DNA from 4 places in the Streptococcus sp. ALY_208 genome. Region 4 is predicted to be linked to each of the others. Evidence: predicted binding sites of a transcription regulator. Region 4 holds the regulator's gene; each other region holds the start of a gene.
The links. Region 4 encodes CtsR, which represses protease genes until heat stress. Its sites were predicted from a motif close to TTGGTCAAAAAAGGTCAAANA; they were not measured.
Positions count from the first base shown of each region.

Region 1: a site for CtsR is predicted at 2,268-2,288, ahead of AC4HAI_RS00330 (ATP-dependent Clp protease ATP-binding subunit). Genes of this name have one in related genera too.
Region 2: a site for CtsR is predicted at 2,624-2,644, ahead of AC4HAI_RS04460 (ATP-dependent Clp protease proteolytic subunit). Genes of this name have one in related genera too.
Region 3: a site for CtsR is predicted at 1,908-1,928, ahead of AC4HAI_RS04090 (ATP-dependent Clp protease ATP-binding subunit). Genes of this name have one in related genera too.

Region 1 is NZ_JBZFUI010000001.1:57,966-62,987, forward strand. Features, by position in the region: gene AC4HAI_RS00325 (KxYKxGKxW signal peptide domain-containing protein) at 1-1,864, opposite strand, end outside; gene AC4HAI_RS00330 (ATP-dependent Clp protease ATP-binding subunit) at 2,315-4,411, shown strand; gene AC4HAI_RS00335 (YebC/PmpR family DNA-binding transcriptional regulator) at 4,706-5,022, shown strand, end outside.
Region 2 is NZ_JBZFUI010000003.1:186,314-191,335, reverse strand. Features, by position in the region: gene AC4HAI_RS04475 (cystathionine gamma-synthase) at 1-535, shown strand, start outside; gene AC4HAI_RS04470 (MalY/PatB family protein) at 528-1,688, shown strand; gene upp (uracil phosphoribosyltransferase) at 1,850-2,479, shown strand; gene AC4HAI_RS04460 (ATP-dependent Clp protease proteolytic subunit) at 2,693-3,283, shown strand; gene AC4HAI_RS04455 (YlbF/YmcA family competence regulator) at 3,376-3,825, shown strand; gene AC4HAI_RS04450 (DUF2129 domain-containing protein) at 3,825-4,103, shown strand; gene AC4HAI_RS04445 (ABC transporter substrate-binding protein) at 4,382-5,022, shown strand, end outside.
Region 3 is NZ_JBZFUI010000003.1:113,279-118,300, reverse strand. Features, by position in the region: gene AC4HAI_RS04090 (ATP-dependent Clp protease ATP-binding subunit) at 1-1,876, opposite strand, end outside; gene argF (ornithine carbamoyltransferase) at 2,105-3,079, shown strand; gene AC4HAI_RS04080 (YkuJ family protein) at 3,224-3,454, shown strand; gene AC4HAI_RS04075 (amino acid ABC transporter permease) at 3,734-4,423, shown strand; gene AC4HAI_RS04070 (amino acid ABC transporter ATP-binding protein) at 4,423-5,022, shown strand, end outside.
Region 4 is NZ_JBZFUI010000006.1:8,823-13,844, reverse strand. Features, by position in the region: gene rpsB (30S ribosomal protein S2) at 1-447, shown strand, start outside; gene tsf (translation elongation factor Ts) at 530-1,570, shown strand; gene AC4HAI_RS06670 (CtsR family transcriptional regulator) at 1,711-2,178, shown strand; gene AC4HAI_RS06665 (ATP-dependent Clp protease ATP-binding subunit) at 2,171-4,615, shown strand; gene dusB (tRNA dihydrouridine synthase DusB) at 4,730-5,022, opposite strand, start outside.

The DNA.
Region 1 (5,022 bases), on a different contig from region 4:
TATTGTTTTTATCAATGGTTACTGTTTGATTTTTAACCAGCTCACCAGTATTTGAATCAAAGTAATATTTGGCGCCATCGATGATCAGCATTTGTCCCTTAATCTGTCCAAATCTAGTCCGATGATCATAGTAGTATGTTGTGTCTTCTGGTTTAGCGAAGTAGTAGGTTTTACCATCAATGGTTTTCCAGCCTTCAGCCAGCTGTCCGTCTTCGTTAGCATAGTAATAGCCCTGATAGTCTTCGGTATTCACTTGAATAAAGGTATTTTTTAGAGGACGACCATTGCTGTCAAGATAGTAGTAGCCGGCAGTACTGCCGTCTAACCCTTGTTCTTGCTGGTGATAGACGGTATTTTTATATTGTCCGCCGTACTTTTTATCAAAGTGATAAAGCACTCCGTCGATAAGCTGATCGCCTTTGACGGCTTTGCCGTCTTCTCCAATATAGAGCCAGCCTGTTTGATGGGCACTTCGCTTGATGTTAGTTGGATAGTCTCTATCATAGACAAAACGGTTGCTGACAGTGTTGCCATTTTCATCATAATAGATAATGTCAGACTGGCCTTTGGTGAAGGTTCTGCTGACTTGGTCACGGTACTGAGCTGTTTTGGCTGCTTCTCCTTCTAGGATAATACCTGTATCTTTATCTGTGACGATAGCTTTTCCATACTTATCATAACCGATTCCTTTGAGCTGACGGCCGTCTTGTTTAAAGTAGTAATTCAGACCGTCAATCGTCTGATAACCATAAACTAATCGTCCGTTTTCGTCAGCATAGTAGTAAACGAGTTGTCCTGAGTCTTCATCAATGTGAGGGACAAATTGCTTCTTAAAGAGTGTACCGTCTTGGCTATCGAAGTAGTAACGGGAACTCTGAATTTTTCTGAGTCCACCTGTGCGGTTTACATAACCGTTTTCATCAAAATAGTAAGTCTTCCCGTCAATGTCCGCAAAGCCATCTTTTACTTGGTAGCCCTTATTGAAATAAACTTGTTTGTTATCGGCAGTCTGCCAGCCAGAGAAGCCCTTGCTATCGGCAATGCTGAAATCATCGTTGAAATAATAGGTTTTTCCATTAGCTTCATGTAAACCAGTGACTTCTAGTCGACTGCCGTCTTCAGCAAAGTAATAGGCTTTAGAATCAGGGGTAATCCCAACTTTGTTAGTAATGACTTGTCCGTTGTCCTTATCAAGATAATAGATTTTGCCATTGTTCTCAGCAATATTTCCCCTAACTTGGATGCCATTTTGGTTGAAGTAAAACTTTTTGCCATCGATGGTCTGCCAGCCAGTCACCTTTTGTTTGTTGGCATCGAGGAAGTACCACTGACCGTTTTCTTCGTTAAATGAGTTAGCCGCTTGGCTATTGTTGGGTGCTTGGATGGTTAAATCAGCAGGCTGAGCCGGTATTTCTGGTTGAACTGCCTGCTTGTTAGCTGGTGCTTTTGGCTCTTGGGCTGCTTGGTTATTTTTATCAGCCGCTTGATTGGCAGCTTGTCCCTCTTGATTCTCGACAGCTTGGGCATTTTGTTCAGCAGCAGGCTTAGCTTCTTCAGTTTGACCTTGATCACCGCCTGATCCATCTTGGCCAGGGGCGACCTCGGGTGTGCCTTGGGCTGGCTTTTGTTGAGCAGCTGATGTTTCTTCCTGCTCAACAGGTACTTGTTCTGCTTTTGGGTCCCCAGCCTGATTGGCTGGTGTGTTTTGCTGAGCAGCTGCCTGTTCTCGAGGAGCTGGTGTCACTTGGTCAGCACTGGCTTGACTGCCAGCTGCAAAAAGTGCTGTAGCAGCTGTTGCGGTTACCGCGATAGTCACCCAGTGTTTTTTGACTTTATGCAGTTTGAAGCGTTTTTGATTTTCCATAAAAATATCCTCACTTTAAAATAATTTTTAGGTTATTCTAGCATTTTTTGAAACCGATTTCTTTAAAAATTCTAAAATGATAAAGAATTGTAAATTTTAGACATTATTAAGACATAAAAGGATAGAGGTATGGATAACATTTTTAAGCTTGCTAGCGGTTAAGATCAGTATCTTTCTTCTTTATTTAGAGAAGGGATAAAAAGGTCAGTAAAAGTCAGATAAAAGTATTGACCTTTACTGACCAAAGGTGTATACTATAGTCACAGGGATAAAGGAACCCTGTTAAATCTGGTGATTATTCTCCATTGCCAGAGATGAGAGAGAAGGAAGGTTTTTATTTTCACTTAATTAGTCAGTATTGGTCAAAAATCAAAGGCCGAGTAGGCTCTAAATTTTTATTGAATTGGTCAGACTTGGTCAAATCAAACCTAGCAGAAAAGAGGAAGACAGATGAACAACAATTTTAATAACTTTAATAGTATGGATGATATTTTCAATCAATTAATGGGAAGCATGGGCGGTTTTAATAGTGAAACTAGACGTTACCGTATTAATGGCCGTGAAGTGAGCCCTGAGGAGTTTGCTTATTATCGTCAGAACGGTCATTTACCAAATCAGGAAGAAGTCTCTTCGGAAAGGCCTTCAGGTCATGTGAAAAAGGATGGTATTTTGGCAAAGCTAGGGCGTAATTTAACTCAGGAAGCGCGTGATGGTCAGTTGGATCCTGTTATAGGACGCAACCAAGAAATCCAAGATACCGCTGAAATTCTTGCACGCAGGACTAAGAATAATCCTGTCTTAGTAGGAGATGCTGGTGTTGGTAAGACGGCAGTTGTTGAAGGCTTAGCCCAAGCCATTGTGGCTGGTGATGTTCCAGCAGCGATCAAAAATAAGGAAATCATCTCCATCGATATTTCTGGCTTAGAGGCTGGTACACAGTATCGTGGTGCTTTTGAAGAAAATATCCAAAATCTTATGAATGAGGTCAAAGAAGCAGGTAATATCATCTTGTTCTTTGATGAAATTCATCAAATTCTTGGTGCAGGTAGTACAGGTGATGGGCAAGGTTCTAAAGGCTTGGCCGATATTATCAAACCTGCGCTTTCACGTGGAGAGCTGACTCTTATTGGTGCCAGTACACAGGATGAATATCGAAACACCATTCTAAAGAATGCTGCCCTTGCTCGTCGTTTTAATGAAGTCAAGGTCAATGCACCCTCAGCTGACGATACGCTGGAAATCCTTAAAGGCATCAAGCCGCTCTATGAGGAACATCACAATGTAGAGTTGCCAGACAGTGTCTTGAAAGCAGCAGTAGATTATTCTATCCAGTACATGCCGCAGCGTTCTCTTCCTGATAAGGCTATTGACCTGGTCGATGTGACTGCTGCTCATTTGGCTGCCAAACATCCCGTGACGGACCTTAAGACTCTGGAAGAAGAAATAGCTCAGGCTAAGGAACGTCAACAAGCAGCAGCAGATAAGGAAGACTATGAAGCTGCCTTGGCTGAAAAAGTTAAGATTGATGACCTACAAAAGCAGGTGGACAATCATACTGAGCGTCAAAAAGTAGTGGCAAGTATTAATGATGTCGCTCAAGCTGTTGAACGTATGACCGGTATTCCTGTTTCACAAATGGGTGCTTCTGATATTGAGCGCTTGAAAGAAATGGGCAGTCGTCTTAAGGGTAAGGTCATCGGTCAGGATGAAGCTGTGCAGGCAGTGGCCCGTGCTATTCGCCGAAACCGTGCAGGCTTTGATGAAGGGAACCGACCAATCGGCAGCTTCTTATTTGTCGGACCTACAGGCGTTGGTAAGACGGAGTTGGCCAAGCAACTGGCTCTGGATATGTTTGGAACCAAGGATGCCGTTATCCGTCTGGATATGTCAGAGTATAGCGATCGTACAGCCGTTTCTAAGTTGATAGGGACAACGGCTGGTTATGTGGGCTATGATGATAATTCCAATACCTTGACTGAGCGGGTCCGTCGCAATCCTTATTCCATTATCCTCTTAGATGAAATTGAAAAGGCTGATCCGCAGGTTATTACTCTGCTTCTACAAGTTTTGGATGATGGCCGCCTGACTGATGGTCAAGGTAACACTGTCAACTTCAAGAATACTGTTATTATTGCGACCTCCAATGCTGGTTATAGCTTTGGTGCTGTTCCAGAAGAAGAAGGTAAAGAAGTCAGTCTGCGTGATAAATTAGCGCCCTTCTTCCGTCCAGAATTTCTCAATCGCTTCAATGGTGTCATTGAGTTCTCTCACCTATCAAAAGATGATTTGAAAGAGATCGTTGATCTCATGCTGGATGAAGTCAACCGTACTCTGGCGAAAAAGAATATTACATTGGACGTAAGCGAAGCGGCCAAAACTTACCTGATTGAAGAAGGTTACGATGAAGCTATGGGAGCTCGTCCTTTACGCCGGGTGATCGAAGGTGAGATTCGTGATAAGGTGACAGATTTCTATCTTGACCACCTTGATGCTAAAGCGCTTAAGGCCGATGTGGTTGATGACGAACTGGTAATTCAAGCTGTGTAATTTTCTCCTATATGGTCAATAAGGTTGAGACATAGGTTCTCAGCCTTATTTATTTGCTAGGAATGCTGGTCTGGAGAACTTTTGGAGGTTATCCAATCTTTTGTACTTTGCTTCACTGTATTTCCAACCTCTAAGACTCTCTCAAACCTTTTGGGTGATTTATTATTAGCGCTAAAGCTGTTGGATTAGGGTTTTTAATGACTAGAGACTGGATCAATTTTGTGGTACAATAATGGTGATTTTGCCCTTGGGCAAGTGAGTAAAATATACCAATAGCGAATTAAAGGAGAAATCATGGGACGTAAATGGGCCAATATTGTTGCGAAAAAAACTGCTAAAGATGGTGCAAACTCTAAAGTTTATGCCAAGTTCGGTGTTGAAATTTATGCGGCTGCCAAGCAAGGTGAACCAGATCCAGAGTCAAACTCAGCTTTGAAGTTTGTTTTGGAGCGGGCTAAGCAAGCGCAAGTACCAAAGCATGTCATCGATAAAGCGATTGATAAAGCTAAGGGAAATACGGATGAAACGTTTGTAGAAGGGCGTTATGAAGGCTTCGGGCCAAATGGATCTATGATTATTGTGGATACCTTGACTAGCAATGTTAATCGTAC
Region 2 (5,022 bases), on a different contig from region 4:
TGTTGTTCACTCTGCGACGAAGTATCTAGCAGGACATAATGATGTCTTAGCGGGTGTGGTGATCACTGATCAAAAAGAACTCTACGAAAACCTCCTCTATAATCTCAACACAACTGGTCCTAATCTTTCTCCATTTGACAGTTATATGCTGATGAGAGGGTTAAAAACTCTGAAATTGCGTATGGAGACATCAACAGAAAATGCCAGACAGATTGCGAACTTTCTAGAGAGCTCACCAGCTGTTAAGGAAGTCCTCTATACGGGCAAAGGCGGTATGATTTCTTTCAAGGTCGTTGATCAAAGTAGGATTCCCACTCTTATCAATCGTTTAGAGGTCTTCACCTTTGCAGAAAGTCTAGGCGGTGTTGAGAGCTTAATTACCTATCCTGCAACTCAAACCCATGCGGATATTCCAGCGGAAGTCCGCCAGTCTTATGGGTTAACAGATGATCTATTACGATTATCCATCGGTATCGAAGACGTTGAAGATCTGATTGCAGATCTCAAGCAAGCACTAGGAGGATATGATGACTAAATATGATTTTACAACCCTTCCCAATCGCTTAAACAATCACTCGGTCAAATGGAAGGAGGTTGAAGCTGATAAAGACTTGCTACCTCTTTGGGTGGCTGATATGGATTTTGTAGCCTTTCCAGAGATGATAGCAGCTATACAAAACTACACAGATTTTGGAGTCTATGGCTATCCCTACGTCTGGGACGAGGTGCTCGAAGCTATTGAGAATTGGGAAAAAAATGAACATGCCTATCATTTTGATCGCAGTGCCCTAGTTCTTGTTGAAGGAGTTGTCCCAGCTATTTCAATAGCTATACAGGCTTTTACCCAGGAAAATGATGCGGTTCTCATCAATACTCCTGTTTATCCTCCCTTTGCACGCTCTGTCAAGCTCAATAATCGTAACCTCATTGAAAACCCTTTGGTAGAGCGCAATGGCCACTTTGAAATTGATTTTACCCAGCTAGAAAAAGATATCCTAGAAAACGATGTTAAACTCTATGTTTTCTGCAACCCCCATAACCCGGGTGGCCGTGTTTGGTCGGCAGAAGAAATCGCCAAGATCGCTGAGATCTGCAAAAATCATGGCGTCTTGCTCATATCAGATGAAATTCACCAAGACCTAGCACTCTTTGGCGCCAAGCATCATAGCTTTAACACAGTGGGTGATTACGCTGATTTCACGGTCATCCTCTCTAGTGCAACAAAGACCTTCAATGTTGCAGGAACCAAGAACAGTTTTGCCATCATTGAAAATCCTGAGTTACGTGCCCAGTTTAAACAACGTCAACTCGCTAATAATCAGCACGAAGTACCAACGATCGGTCTGATTACGACACAGACAGCTCTGACTAAAGGAAAAGCATGGTTGGAGCAATTAAAGCAAGTCCTCGAGCAAAATATTACACTAGCTGTGGATTACTTACAGGACAATACTAAGATTAAAGTCATGAAACCAGAAGGAACCTATTTGATTTGGTTAGATTTCTCAGATTATGGCTTATCAGAGGAAGAACTACACCGCAAAATAAAGGAAGAAGCAAAGTTGATTTTGAATGTGGGAACCACATTTGGACCAGGAGGAGAGCAGCGTGCCCGCCTAAATGTCGCAACACCAAGGGCAGTGGTTCAAGAAGCTGTAGAGCGCCTAGCAAAAGTCTTCCCTAAATGATTAAGGGATAAGGCTACCCAACTACTGCATCAATTTTGTAAATCTTGAATTATGTTAATGAGTCTGGACTTTTGTCTCAGACTCATGATTTTTTCTGCACTACCTTAAAAATGACACAGGATTTGGTATAATAGAGAAAACATAGAAAGAAGAGACTAATTATGGGAAAATTTCAAATCATTGCGCACCCGCTTATCCAACACAAGTTATCAATTCTTCGCAGGGAGGATACTTCGACCAAGCATTTTCGTGAATTAGTAGATGAGATCGCTATGCTTATGGGCTATGAAGTCTCCCGAGATCTCCCCTTAGAGGATGTGGAGATCCAGACCCCCATTACCAAGACAACGCAAAAGCAACTAGCTGGTAAAAAGTTGGCCATCGTTCCTATTCTCCGTGCAGGTATCGGAATGGTCGATGGGTTAGTGAGTCTTGTTCCAGCTGCTAAAGTTGGACATATCGGGATGTACCGTGATGAGGAGACCCTGCAACCAGTTGAATATCTTGTGAAATTGCCAGAAGATATCGATCAACGTCAAATTTTCTTAGTTGATCCTATGCTAGCAACAGGTGGCTCAGCTATCTTGGCCGTTGATTCTCTGAAAAAGCGTGGTGCGACAAATATCAAGTTTGTCTGCTTGGTTGCAGCACCAGAAGGGGTAAAAGCGCTTCAAGAAGCTCATCCAGATATTGATATATACACAGCAGCTCTAGATGAAAAATTGAATGAAAATGGCTATATTGTCCCAGGACTAGGAGATGCAGGGGATAGACTGTTTGGTACCAAATAACCCCAAGTAAAAGAGACTGAGAGTCTGGACTTTGGTTCCAGACTCTTTTCGTTCAAAGATTTTGATAGGACGAACATAATCGGTACTTTTTCTTTCTTGCTTGATCTCATTTACATTTCTATTTTCTTAAGGAATAATAGTTTTTATTTGACCAAAATTGACCATTTAGGTATAATGTGACTAATCATTTAGACAAAAGGAGATTACATTACTATGATTCCTGTAGTTATTGAACAAACCAGCCGTGGTGAGCGCTCTTATGATATTTACTCACGCTTATTGAAAGATCGCATTATCATGGTGACCGGTGCAGTTGAAGATCAAATGGCAAACTCTATTATTGCCCAACTACTCTTCTTGGATGCTCAAGACAATACAAAAGACATTTACATGTATGTCAATACACCTGGTGGTTCTGTATCGGCTGGTCTTGCGATTGTTGATACGATGAATTTTATCAAATCAGATGTTCAAACTATCGTGATGGGGATGGCGGCATCAATGGGAACTGTCATTGCTTCGTCGGGGGCTAAGGGAAAACGTTTCATGCTTCCTAATGCAGAGTACATGATTCACCAACCAATGGGAGGTACTGGTGGAGGTACGCAACAATCTGATATGGCCATTGCCGCTGAGCATCTATTAAAAACCCGTAATAATTTGGAACAAATTTTAGCGGATAACTCAGGTCAATCCTTGGAAAAAGTCCATGTTGATGCTGAGCGTGATAATTGGATGTCAGCTCAAGAAACTCTTGAATACGGTTTTATTGATGAAATCATGGAAAATAATGCCCTGAAATAAAAAGGCATTCCAAGATTGACAATATAAGCCTTCTTATAGCAAAATGACCTAAGACGATCAAGTAATAGGTCATTTTTTGTTATAATGGTAGCATGTTAAAAATCAATGAGGACTTATTTGCGATTGATGATCAGATTGATCAGCTAGTGGCTGCCCTTTTAGAAACCCCTCAATTTAGGCGATTTCAAGAGGCTAAGCGAGCTTTTGAAGCAGACAACATGCTGCAACAATCCTTAGAGGAATTCAAACAGTTAAAGAATAGCTATGAAGAGGTGGCTTCTTTTGCCCAGTATCGACCGGAGATTGGGCAGCTAAAGCGCCAAATGTTACAGAAAAAAAGAGCCTTGGATCTGGCGCCTCTGACGCAAGAATTGAGAAATAGTGAGCTGGACCTGCAGGAGCTACTAGCAGAGATTACCAAGGCGTTAACAAAGGCTGTCGCAAAAGATATTTTTGTCGATACAGGATTACCTTTAGTGCCTAGAAAGCGACCGCATGGCTACAACCCAGACCAACATATAAGGGAGAAAGGAGGGAAATGATGTTCCAAAAACAAGAAAGACGAGGGATCTTTGTCTATCTTTACTATAATAGAGAAGCCAAGAAGCTCCAGCAATTTGGTGATATTATCTATCATTCTAAACGCTTTCGTTATGTGCATCTTTACTGTGATGCCTCGGATCTGAAAGCTAGTATTGCCAAGCTAAAATCCCTCAAATATGTCAAGCGTGTTCGAGTGTCAAACTTAGACGGAATTGATCAAAATTTTGTGGGCAACTTATATCGAGCGGATCAGGAATTGCAGCAGCAAAACTCCTAGGGCACGCCCTTGGCTGCCTGCTCAGATCAGTGCCTCCCGCTTAATAATCTATCAGTAAATGACAAAATGTCTGAACCTAGGAAGATTGACCTAGGTTTTTTAATGCAAAATTCTATAGTTTAGCAAAAAGAGCAGACCTCTTGACAATTGTCTGATAATTCTGTATTCTATGAAAAGACTTTTAACATCAAGCTTAGGCTTTCTAAGCCCCTGTTTTTCACCCCTCTAGGCTATCTTAGCTGAGGAAAGTATATAGAAGTGATAAGGAGAATAATCTAATGTATAAAAAGATTATCGCTACAAGTGCCCTTCTTTTAGCGTCGATCATCTTGGTAGCCTGTGGGAAAACACCAGATGTCACAAGCAGTGCTGAAGGGACTAAGATTGGAGATACCATTAAGATCGGTGTCGATATGGAGTTGACTGGTCCCGTATCTGCCTACGGGGCAGCTGAATACAACGGTATCAAGCTTGCTGCTAGCGAGATCAATAAAGCTGGTGGTATTGAGGGTAAAAAGATTGAACTTGTCGCCAAGGACAATAAATCTGAAAATGCAGAAGCCTCCACAGCTGCGACCAACTTGGCTGTTCAAAGTCAGGTCAACGCTATCATAGGCCCGGCAACATCAGGTGCCGTAGCGGCGGCCTCGCTCAATGCTCAAAAAACGGGTGTTCCCTTACTATCGCCAAGTGGTACCCAAGATGATCTTACAGTTGAGGAAAAAGATGGCAAACAGACAGCTAAACAATTTGTTTTCCGCACAACTTTCCGTGACAGTTTTCAAGGTGAAGTTCTAGCTCAGTATTCTTATCAAGATATGAAGGCTAAGAAAGTCGTTCTTTTTTACGATAACTCCAGTGACTATGCCAAGGGTATCGCTGATGAATTCAAAAAGACTTACAAAGGGAAGGTCGTAGC
Region 3 (5,022 bases), on a different contig from region 4:
CACCAAGAACAGAGTTAGTCCGTCCCTCACGGGCAGCACCAAAACCAACTGAAGCCTCAACCTTACCAGTACCAGCGTTAGAAGTCATGATGATAATAGTATCTTTGAAGCTGACAGTCCGTCCTTGACCATCAGTCAAACGGCCATCATCCAGTACTTGTAAGAACATATGCATAACATCAGGATGGGCTTTTTCAACTTCATCTAAGAGAATAAGAGAATAAGGATTTCGACGCACTTGCTCGGTTAATTGACCGGCTTCTTCATAACCGACATATCCTGGAGGAGCTCCGACAAGTTTAGCGACAGCGTGTTTCTCCATGTATTCAGACATATCGAAGCGAATCATACTATCTGCAGAACCAAAGAGCTCAATAGCCAATTGTTTAGACAGTTCAGTTTTACCTACACCGGTAGGACCAACGAAGAGGAAACTACCAATTGGTCGATTTGGAGAACCTAGGCCGACCCGATTACGGCGTATTGCCTTGGCAATCTTATCGACAGCATCATCTTGACCAATGACATGAGATTTGAGATCATCAGCCAGGTTGACCAGCTGCGATTGCTCTTTCTCTTTTAATTCACCGACTGGAATATTAGTTTTTTGCTCGATGATGGCTTCAATATGCTTTTCAGTAATAACTGGAATCTCTTGATCAGTCAACTCATGCTGCTGCATTTCTTTATACTTGGCGATTTGATCACGGAAATAAGCTGCCTTTTCAAAGTCTTCATCACGCGTTGCCTGAGCTTTGAGATTTTCTGCCTCAATCAAACGCTTATCGATTTCTTTTGGATCGACAAAATTGAGGGTCAAATTCATCTTAGAACCGGCTTCATCTAGTAGATCGATTGCCTTATCGGGTAAGAAACGATCCTGAATATAGCGGTTGGAAAGAACAGCCGCAGCTTCAATAGCGTCGTCGGTATACTTGACGTGGTGGTAATCCTGGTATTTAGGCTGGATACCACGTAGAATAGTGATCGTCTCTTCCACTGTTGGTTCGTCTACTTTAACTGGCTGCATACGACGTTCAAGCGCCGCATCCTTTTCAATGATACGGTATTCGTTGAGAGTTGTAGCCCCAACCAACTGCAGTTCACCACGTGCTAGAGCAGGCTTCAAGATATTACCGGCGTCCATGCTACCATCACTGGTACCACCTGCACCGACAATTTCATGGATTTCATCAATAAAGAGAATGACATCTCGACGCTGACGAATTTCTTCCATAAGTTTTTGCATCCGCTCTTCAAACTGACCACGAATGCCTGTTCCTTGAACTAGGCTGACGACATCCAGACGAATGACCTGCTTATTCTGCAGTTTCTGTGGCACATTGCCCTCGACAATTTTTTGGGCTAAACCTTCGACTACAGCCGTTTTACCCACACCAGGTTCTCCGATTAGGACAGGATTATTTTTGGTACGGCGATTTAGAATTTCAATAACACGCACGATCTCTTGATCACGTCCAATGACAGGATCAATATTACCCTGACGTGCGATCTCTGTAACATTAATACCGAATTCTTCTAAGAGACCTTGAGGTTGCTTAGGAGCTTCTTGTTGAGGACGCCGTCGGTTACCTTGTCCTCCTCGATTTCCACCATTACCACCAGATCCAGCTTGGGTTGGCGGTGTATTGGGTAAATCTTGGTTGAAAGCACGAAAGTTATTTAAATCTCCGAAAAAGTCATCAAAGAAAGATTCCATAGATTGATTACTTGGATTTTGGTTGATGAGATTTTCAGGATCAGACTTCATAATTTGATAACAGTTTTGGCAAAGATCAATCTGCTTTTGCTGCCCATTAACATTAGTATATAGATGAATGCTAGCATCATTGAGATTACAATTTTGACATAACATAGGAATACCTCCTGAGGATTGACTGGCCTCTATAGTCAATAAAGGTCAAATCTTATGATGTCATTATATCATTCACAGGTTAGAAAGCAAGTAAAAAGATCGGAAAATTAGCAGTCGATAGAAGAGAGTGCTAAAACATCAAGATATGTATAAAATTCAATAAAATCTTGACAAAATTTGATAAAATGCTAATATTTATGTATAAAAATACAAAAACGAGGAAAGAATATGGCTAAGTCATTTTTAAAAGAAGTAGATTTCACCAAAGCAGAGCTGCTAGAGTTAATCGATCAAGCCGCTAAGTTTAAGCAACTAAAAAAGGATAAACAAGTCCACAGGTACCTAGAAGGACTAAATATTGCCCTGATCTTTGAGAAAGCTTCGACCAGAACTCGCTCAGCCTTTACAGTAGCAGGCCAAGATTTAGGAATGCAGGTGACTTACTTAGGTGCAAATGAAATCCAACTAGGCAAAAAAGAATCTGTAAGGGATACGGCTAAAGTCCTAGGTTCTATGTTTGATGGCATTGAGTACCGTGGCTATAAGCAAGACGATGTAGAAGATTTAGCAACCTACTCAGGCGTGCCTGTCTGGAATGGCCTGACGGATATCTGGCACCCGACCCAGATGATCGCAGATTTTCTGACCATAAAAGAAACATTCGGCCATCTGGATGGTTTAAAACTGGTTTATATGGGAGATGGACGCAATAATATGGCCAATTCTCTGTTAGTGACCTCAGCTATTTTGGGAATAGATTGTAAAATTATTGCTCCTGAATCTCTGCAGCCTGAGCAAGCCATCATTGACTTGGCTCATCAGCATAATACAGGCTCCGAGCTAGTTATAACAGATGATGTCGCAGAAGTTAAGGGAGCAGATATTATTTATACTGATGTTTGGGTATCCATGGGAGAAGAGGTCGATTTTAAGGATAGGATCGATCTACTGTTGCCTTATCAGGTTAACCAAGAGTTAATCATGGCTGCTGAAAATCCTGATCTTATCGTCATGCATTGCCTGCCAGCTTTTCACGATACGCAGACGATTATCGGTCAAGAGATCTATGATAAGTATGGCTACAGTGAGCTAGAAATTACAGACCAAGTCTTTCAAAAATATAGTCCCTACATTTTTCAGGAGGCTGAGAACCGTATGCATGCGATCAAGGCTATTATCTATAATTCTTATAAAAGTGATTAAGAGAGGCTAAACGCTTCTGAAATTTACAGATGTTTTAACCTTTCATCTATGACAATAACAGACTTTATGGTAAAATAAAAAAGATTAAAACATATTGGGGCTAGCTTCGTTATAAAAGCTGTGTCTTAGCTAAGGAGAAACGATATGGAATCACATTTGGTGAGAATTATTGATCGTCTTCAATTAATGGCCACTGATGGTAATAATTTGAAGCGTAATTTTGAGCGCGAAGGTGTTGTCGTAGCAGAAGTATCATTTGCTAACGATCCAGAAAATGGACCGGTCTTCACATTGCGTGATGTCAATGCCCGTGAAACATATACATTTGACAGCATTGACCTCATCGCTATGGAAATCTATGATCTTATTTATTAAATAGATAAGCTAGAAATAGTATTCCGACAGACTCTCACAATGAGCATTAGCCATCAAAAGAGAGTCGGACAAAAAACTGTTAACAAGTCTGGACTTTTGTCATGGACTTGTTTTTTATTTTTTATCAATAGTTATTGTATGTTTATACAAATTATGCTAAACTATATACAATAATTCATCCTTATTACTGCTCTTTTGGATGAATATAACTAATCTCTATACCAACTAATGTTTTGGCTTGCATAGAGAGACCATCAGCATAACAAGGGGAATAGTCTAGTGAACTTTGATTTTTCATTTTTACCCAAATATTGGGGTTACTTCAATTACGGCGTTATCGTCACCATTGCCATTTCTATCTGTGTGGTTTTGTTTGGGACCATCCTAGGTGTCTTGGTCGCCTTGGCCAAACGCTCACAGAGCAAGATTTTAAACTGGATCGTTAGTCTTTATGTGTGGGTCTTTCGTGGGACACCAATGGTTGTTCAAATCATGATCGCCTTCTTATGGATGGATTTTAAAAATGCCCCTTCTATTGGATTTGGAACCGTTGAGTTAGACTTTTCACGTTTGATCCCAGGGGTTATCATCCTATCACTGAACAGTGGTGCCTATATTTCTGAGATTGTGCGTGCAGGTATTGAGGCTGTACCAAAAGGTCAGCTGGAAGCTGCCTACTCCCTAGGGATCAAGCCAGCTAAAGCTATGCGCTATGTGGTACTGCCACAAGCATTTAGAAATATTCTTCCAGCCCTAGGCAATGAGTTTATCACTATTATTAAAGACAGTTCCCTGTTGCAAACGATCGGTATTATGGAATTGTGGAATGGAGCACAGTCTGTGATGTCATCCACCTATATTCCGCTTGAGCCCCTCTTGTTTGCTGCATTCTACTACCTCGTATTGACAACAGTTTTGACGGCTGGTCAAAAGGCACTTGAAAATCGCCTTGGGAAAGGACAAAAATAATGACAGAGACCTTAATTTCAATTAAAAATCTGCACAAGTATTTTGGAGACAACCAGGTGCTAAAAGGAATCGACCTGGAGATCAATAAGGGGGAGGTCGTTGTTATTATCGGCCCGTCCGGTTCTGGTAAGTCAACCTTTCTTCGGACAATGAATCTCCTCGAAGTTCCTACTAAGGGTACAGTCAGCTTTGAAGGTGTGGATATTACAGATAAGACTAACGATATTTTCAAGATGCGTGAAAAGATGGGGATGGTTTTTCAACAGTTCAATCTCTTTCCCAATATGACCGTACTAGATAATATCACACTGGCACCAACCAAGGTAAAGGGACAAACTAAGAAGGATGCTGAGGATAAGGCCTATGAATTGCTTGATAAGGTAGGTCTTAGAGATAAGGCAAAGGCTCATCCTGTTTCTCTGTCTGGTGGTCAGCAGCAACGTATCGCGATTGCACGTGGATTAGCTATGGATCCTGATGTCCTTCTCTTTGATGAGCCAACATCAGCCCTCGACCCTGAGATGGTTGGTGAAGTTTTAGCTGTTATGCAAGATTTAGCTAAGTCAGGTATGACGATGGTGATCGTAACCCATGAGATG
Region 4 (5,022 bases):
ATTGCTCGCCTCAAAGAAATCAAGCGCATGGAAGAAGAAGGAACTTTTGAAGTCCTTCCTAAGAAAGAAGTAGCCCTTCTTAATAAACAACGTGCTCGTCTTGAAAAATTCTTGGGTGGTATCGAAGACATGCCTCGCATCCCAGATGTAATGTTTGTTGTTGATCCACACAAGGAACAAATCGCTGTTAAAGAAGCTAAAAAACTTGGTATCCCAGTCGTAGCTATGGTTGATACTAACACTGATCCAGATGATATTGATGTGATCATCCCAGCTAACGATGACGCTATTCGTGCTGTCAAATTGATTACATCTAAGATGGCAGATGCGATCATCGAAGGAAACCAAGGTGAAGACAGTTCCGTTGAGGAAGAAATGACTGCTGCTTCAGCAAATGCTGACTCAATGGAAGAAATTGTTGAAGTTGTTGAAGGCGACAACGACTAATTCTTAACCCAAGAAACAGCTAAAGGGCAGGGCTCAGCCCTAGCCCTTTATTATTTAAACTATTATAATTGGAGGACTAATCATGGCAGAAATTACTGCAAAGCTTGTTAAAGAATTGCGTGAAAAATCTGGTGCCGGCGTTATGGACGCTAAGAAGGCATTGGTAGAAACTGATGGTGATATTGACAAAGCGGTTGAATTACTTCGCGAAAAAGGAATGGCTAAGGCTGCTAAAAAAGCTGACCGTGTAGCTGCTGAAGGTTTGACAGGTGTTTACGTGTCAGGCAATGTTGCAGCAGTCGTTGAAGTTAATGCAGAAACTGACTTTGTTGCTAAAAATGCTCAATTTGTTGAGCTGGTAAACGAGACAGCTAAAGTGATTGCTGAAGGTAAGCCAGCTAACAATGAAGAAGCGCTTGCATTGACTACTGCTTCAGGTGAAACTCTTGAGGAAGCGTATGTTAATGCGACAGCAACGATCGGTGAAAAAATTTCATTCCGTCGCTTTGCCCTTCTTGAAAAGACTGATGACCAAGCCTTCGGTGCTTACCAACACAACGGTGGCCGTATCGGTGTTATCAGTGTTGTCGAAGGTGGTGATGAGGCCTTGGCTAAGCAAATCTCTATGCATGCTGCTGCAATGAGTCCAAAAGTCTTGTCATATACACAATTGGATGAGCAATTCATCAAGGATGAGTTGGCTCAATTAAACCATAAGATCGATCAAGACAACGAAAGTCGTGCTATGGTGAATAAACCAGCCCTTCCACACTTGAAATACGGTTCTAAGAGCCAGTTGACTCCAGAAGTTTTGGAACAAGCGCAAGAAGATATCAAGGCAGAGTTGCAAGCTGAAGGCAAGCCAGAAAAAATTTGGGATAAAATCATTCCAGGTAAGATGGATCGCTTTATGTTAGACAATACTAAGGTTGACCAAGAGTATACTCTTCTTGCACAAGTCTACATCATGGATGATAGCAAGACTGTTGAAGCTTATCTTGACTCAGTCAATGCTAAAGTTGTTGCCTTCGAACGCTTCGAAGTTGGTGAAGGGATCGAAAAAGCAGCTAACGACTTTGAAAACGAAGTTGCCGCAACTATGGCAGCTGCGCTCAATAATTAATTTAATTGAGCATATCTAGATAGTTTAAGAGATTGGACATTTGTCCAATCTCTTTTTGCATATAGTGCCCTTTACTTCCCAAACGCTGACAATTAAGGTATAATAGTCAAAGATAGTCAAAGACAGGATGGGAAACTCATATGCCTACAAAAAATACATCGGATAATATTGAAGAGTATATTAAAAAGATATTAGCTCAGACAGGTATTGCGGAGTTAAAACGTTCACACCTAGCTAGTTCCTTTGATGTGGTTCCTAGCCAGATTAATTATGTCATCAAGACTCGCTTCACTGAAAGTAGGGGCTATATTGTTGAGAGTAAGCGTGGTGGCGGGGGCTATATCCGCATTGCTAAGGTGGCGTTTTCTGATCAGCATCATTTACTCTGCTCTTTGGCTACCTCTATTGGCCAGTCAATCAGCAGCCAAGTTTTTAATGATATTATTCAACAGCTTTATGACGAAAAAATTATTAGCGAACGGGAGGGCAATATTATTTTGGCCTCTGCGCTAGATGACGTTCTCGGTGATGATGCACTTGAAATTCGTGCACGTATGTTAAAGAAAATTATTCAGCGATTAGATAGAAAAGGAAATCCTTATGACTAATTACTCTTTAAAAATGCAAAAGGTTTTCAATAGAGCCCAGTATCAGGCGGCTCGTTTTCAGAGCAAGCTCTTAGAGACTTGGCATGTTCTCTTAGCTTTGGTGGATGTTGACGACACGGTGGCCCGCCTGACTCTGGGAGATTTTGATAACCAGATCGACTTGGATGACTACGAAGAGGCTGCCAGTTTGGTCATGCGTCGCCAACCTTCTCCTGTTGGTGGAGTGAGAGACATCTTGCCTGCTTCACCTGCTCTCAAGCGTGTGCTTGACTATGGTGAGAAAATTAGCGTAGCAGTATCCTCGAAGGAAGTAGGAACTGAGCACATTCTTATGGCCATACTTTTGATACGAGATAATCTTGCCTTACGTATTTTAGAGCAAGTAGGCTTTCTTGCTCAGGAAGATGGTAAGAATCGACCAAGATTGCTTGATCTGCGCAAGGTACTAGAACGCTATGCAGGTTTTGATAAAGACCAAGTCAAAGCAATTTTTGACATTAGTAAGCCTAAAAAATCAGGTAATAGCAACTTTAGTAATATGATGGGGGGACAGAGCAACCCCGGTGAATTAGCCGATTTTACTCGTGATTTAACCGCTTTATCAGCTCAAGGGAAGCTCGAAAAAGTGATTGGACGCGATGAGGAAATCAGCCGCATGCTGCAAATTCTTAGCCGTAAAACAAAAAATAATCCTATCTTAGTAGGTGATGCTGGTGTAGGGAAAACAGCGCTAGCTTACGGTCTAGCCCAGCGTATTGTCCAAGGAGAGGTGCCTTATGAATTGGCAGATTTTCGAGTTTTGGAACTTGACATGATGTCAGTCATTGCTGGGACACGCTTCCGTGGTGACTTCGAAGAACGAATGAATCAGATCATTTCGGAAGTCGAAGAAGATGGTCATATCATTTTGTTTGTGGATGAGATTCACACCATCATGGGTTCCGGTAGCGGAATCGACAGTACACTTGATGCCGCCAATATCCTCAAGCCTGCTCTATCACGTGGCAGTTTGCACATGGTAGGTGCAACGACTCAAGAAGAGTATTCTAAGCATCTCGAGAAAGATGCTGCCCTATCTCGTCGTTTTGCAAAAATTTTAATCGAAGAGCCTAAGATAGAGGACGCTTATGCTATCTTACGTGGCCTAAAAAAGAGTTATGAAGATTACCACAATGTCACTATCTCAGATGATGTGATGATGACGGCAGTAAAAGCAGCCCATCGCTATCTTACTAGTAAAAATCTCCCTGATTCTGCGATTGATCTCTTGGATGAAGCTAGTGCTGGTGTTCAGAATACTATTAAAAAATCTGCACCAGAATTTTTGACTCCCGTAGATAAAGCACTCTTGGAGAGGAACTTTGACGCCGTTGCCAATCTTTTGATTAAAAGTGAGACTAAAAGTGTCAAGCAAAAGCCAACACCGATTACAGAGAATGATATTTTGAAGACTCTGAGCAAGCTCTCAGGCATCCCAGTAGCAAAGATGACCCAGGCGGACAGCAAGCGCTACCTCAACCTGGAAAACGAATTACACAAGCGCGTGATCGGTCAGGAAAAAGCAATTTCAGCAGTAGCCAACGCTATTCGTCGAAATCAATCTGGTCTTCATACTGGTAAACGCCCAATTGGCTCCTTCATGTTTTTAGGGCCTACGGGTGTTGGTAAGACAGAGTTGGCTAAGGCTTTGGCCGAGCTGCTGTTTGATGATGAGTCGGCGCTGATACGTTTTGATATGTCTGAGTATATGGAAAAATTTGCAGCCAGTCGTCTCAACGGTGCCCCTCCAGGGTATGTGGGTTACGAAGAAGGCGGTGAGTTAACGGAAAAAGTCCGTCAGAAACCCTACTCAGTTCTACTCTTTGATGAGATTGAAAAGGCTCATCCAGATACCTTTAATCTACTCCTACAGGTTTTAGATGATGGTGTCCTGACAGATAGCCGAGGCCGTAAAGTTGACTTTACCAACACCTTGATCATCATGACAAGTAATTTAGGAGCAACAGCTCTTCGTGATGATAAGACCGTTGGCTTTGGAGCGCAGGATCTCATGCATGATGATAAGGCCATGGCTTCTCGTATCATGGAAGAACTCAAGAAATACTACCGTCCGGAGTTTATCAATCGGATTGATGAGAAGATCGTCTTCCATAGCCTTAGTCAAAATGATATGAAACAGATTGTCAAACTGATGATCAAACCACTAGAAACTGTTTTAGTGGACAAAGATATTGCTCTTAAAGTGCAGCCATCAGCCTTGAAATATTTAGCCGAACAAGGTTATGATCGAGAAATGGGGGCTCGTCCTTTACGCAGAACTCTTCAAACTGAGATCGAAGATAAACTATCTGAGATGCTTCTTTCAGGTCAACTATCAGCTGGCATGACCCTAAAGATCGGCTTATCTAAGCAAAAATTAACCTTTACAACAGCCTAAATAAAAAAGTTTCTCTACTTTTACAAGGTCTAAAAGAGGCGATAAAAGCGAGTGGGATCTATCCCACTCGCTTTTATCATATAAGAAATAGCAAGAAAAGGTAGCCAACCTTGACTAACGTAATGTCTCAAAGTGATTGACTACTTCTTGGAAACTTTCTGCCTTAGAAACAGCACTGCGAACTTTTGCAGCCCCTGCAGTTCCACGAAGATAATGCGGAGCAAGACCACGAAACTCTCTAACAGCAATCTCTTCACCTTTTAGGGAGATAAGACGCTTAAGGTGCTCCTGGGCAATGTCTAATTTTTTAGCAAAAGGCAGGTCTGGGAGCTCTTCACCAGTCTCAAAGAAATGATTAATTTGAGTAAAGAGGTAAGGATTGTTCATGGCTGCTCGTCCAATCATGA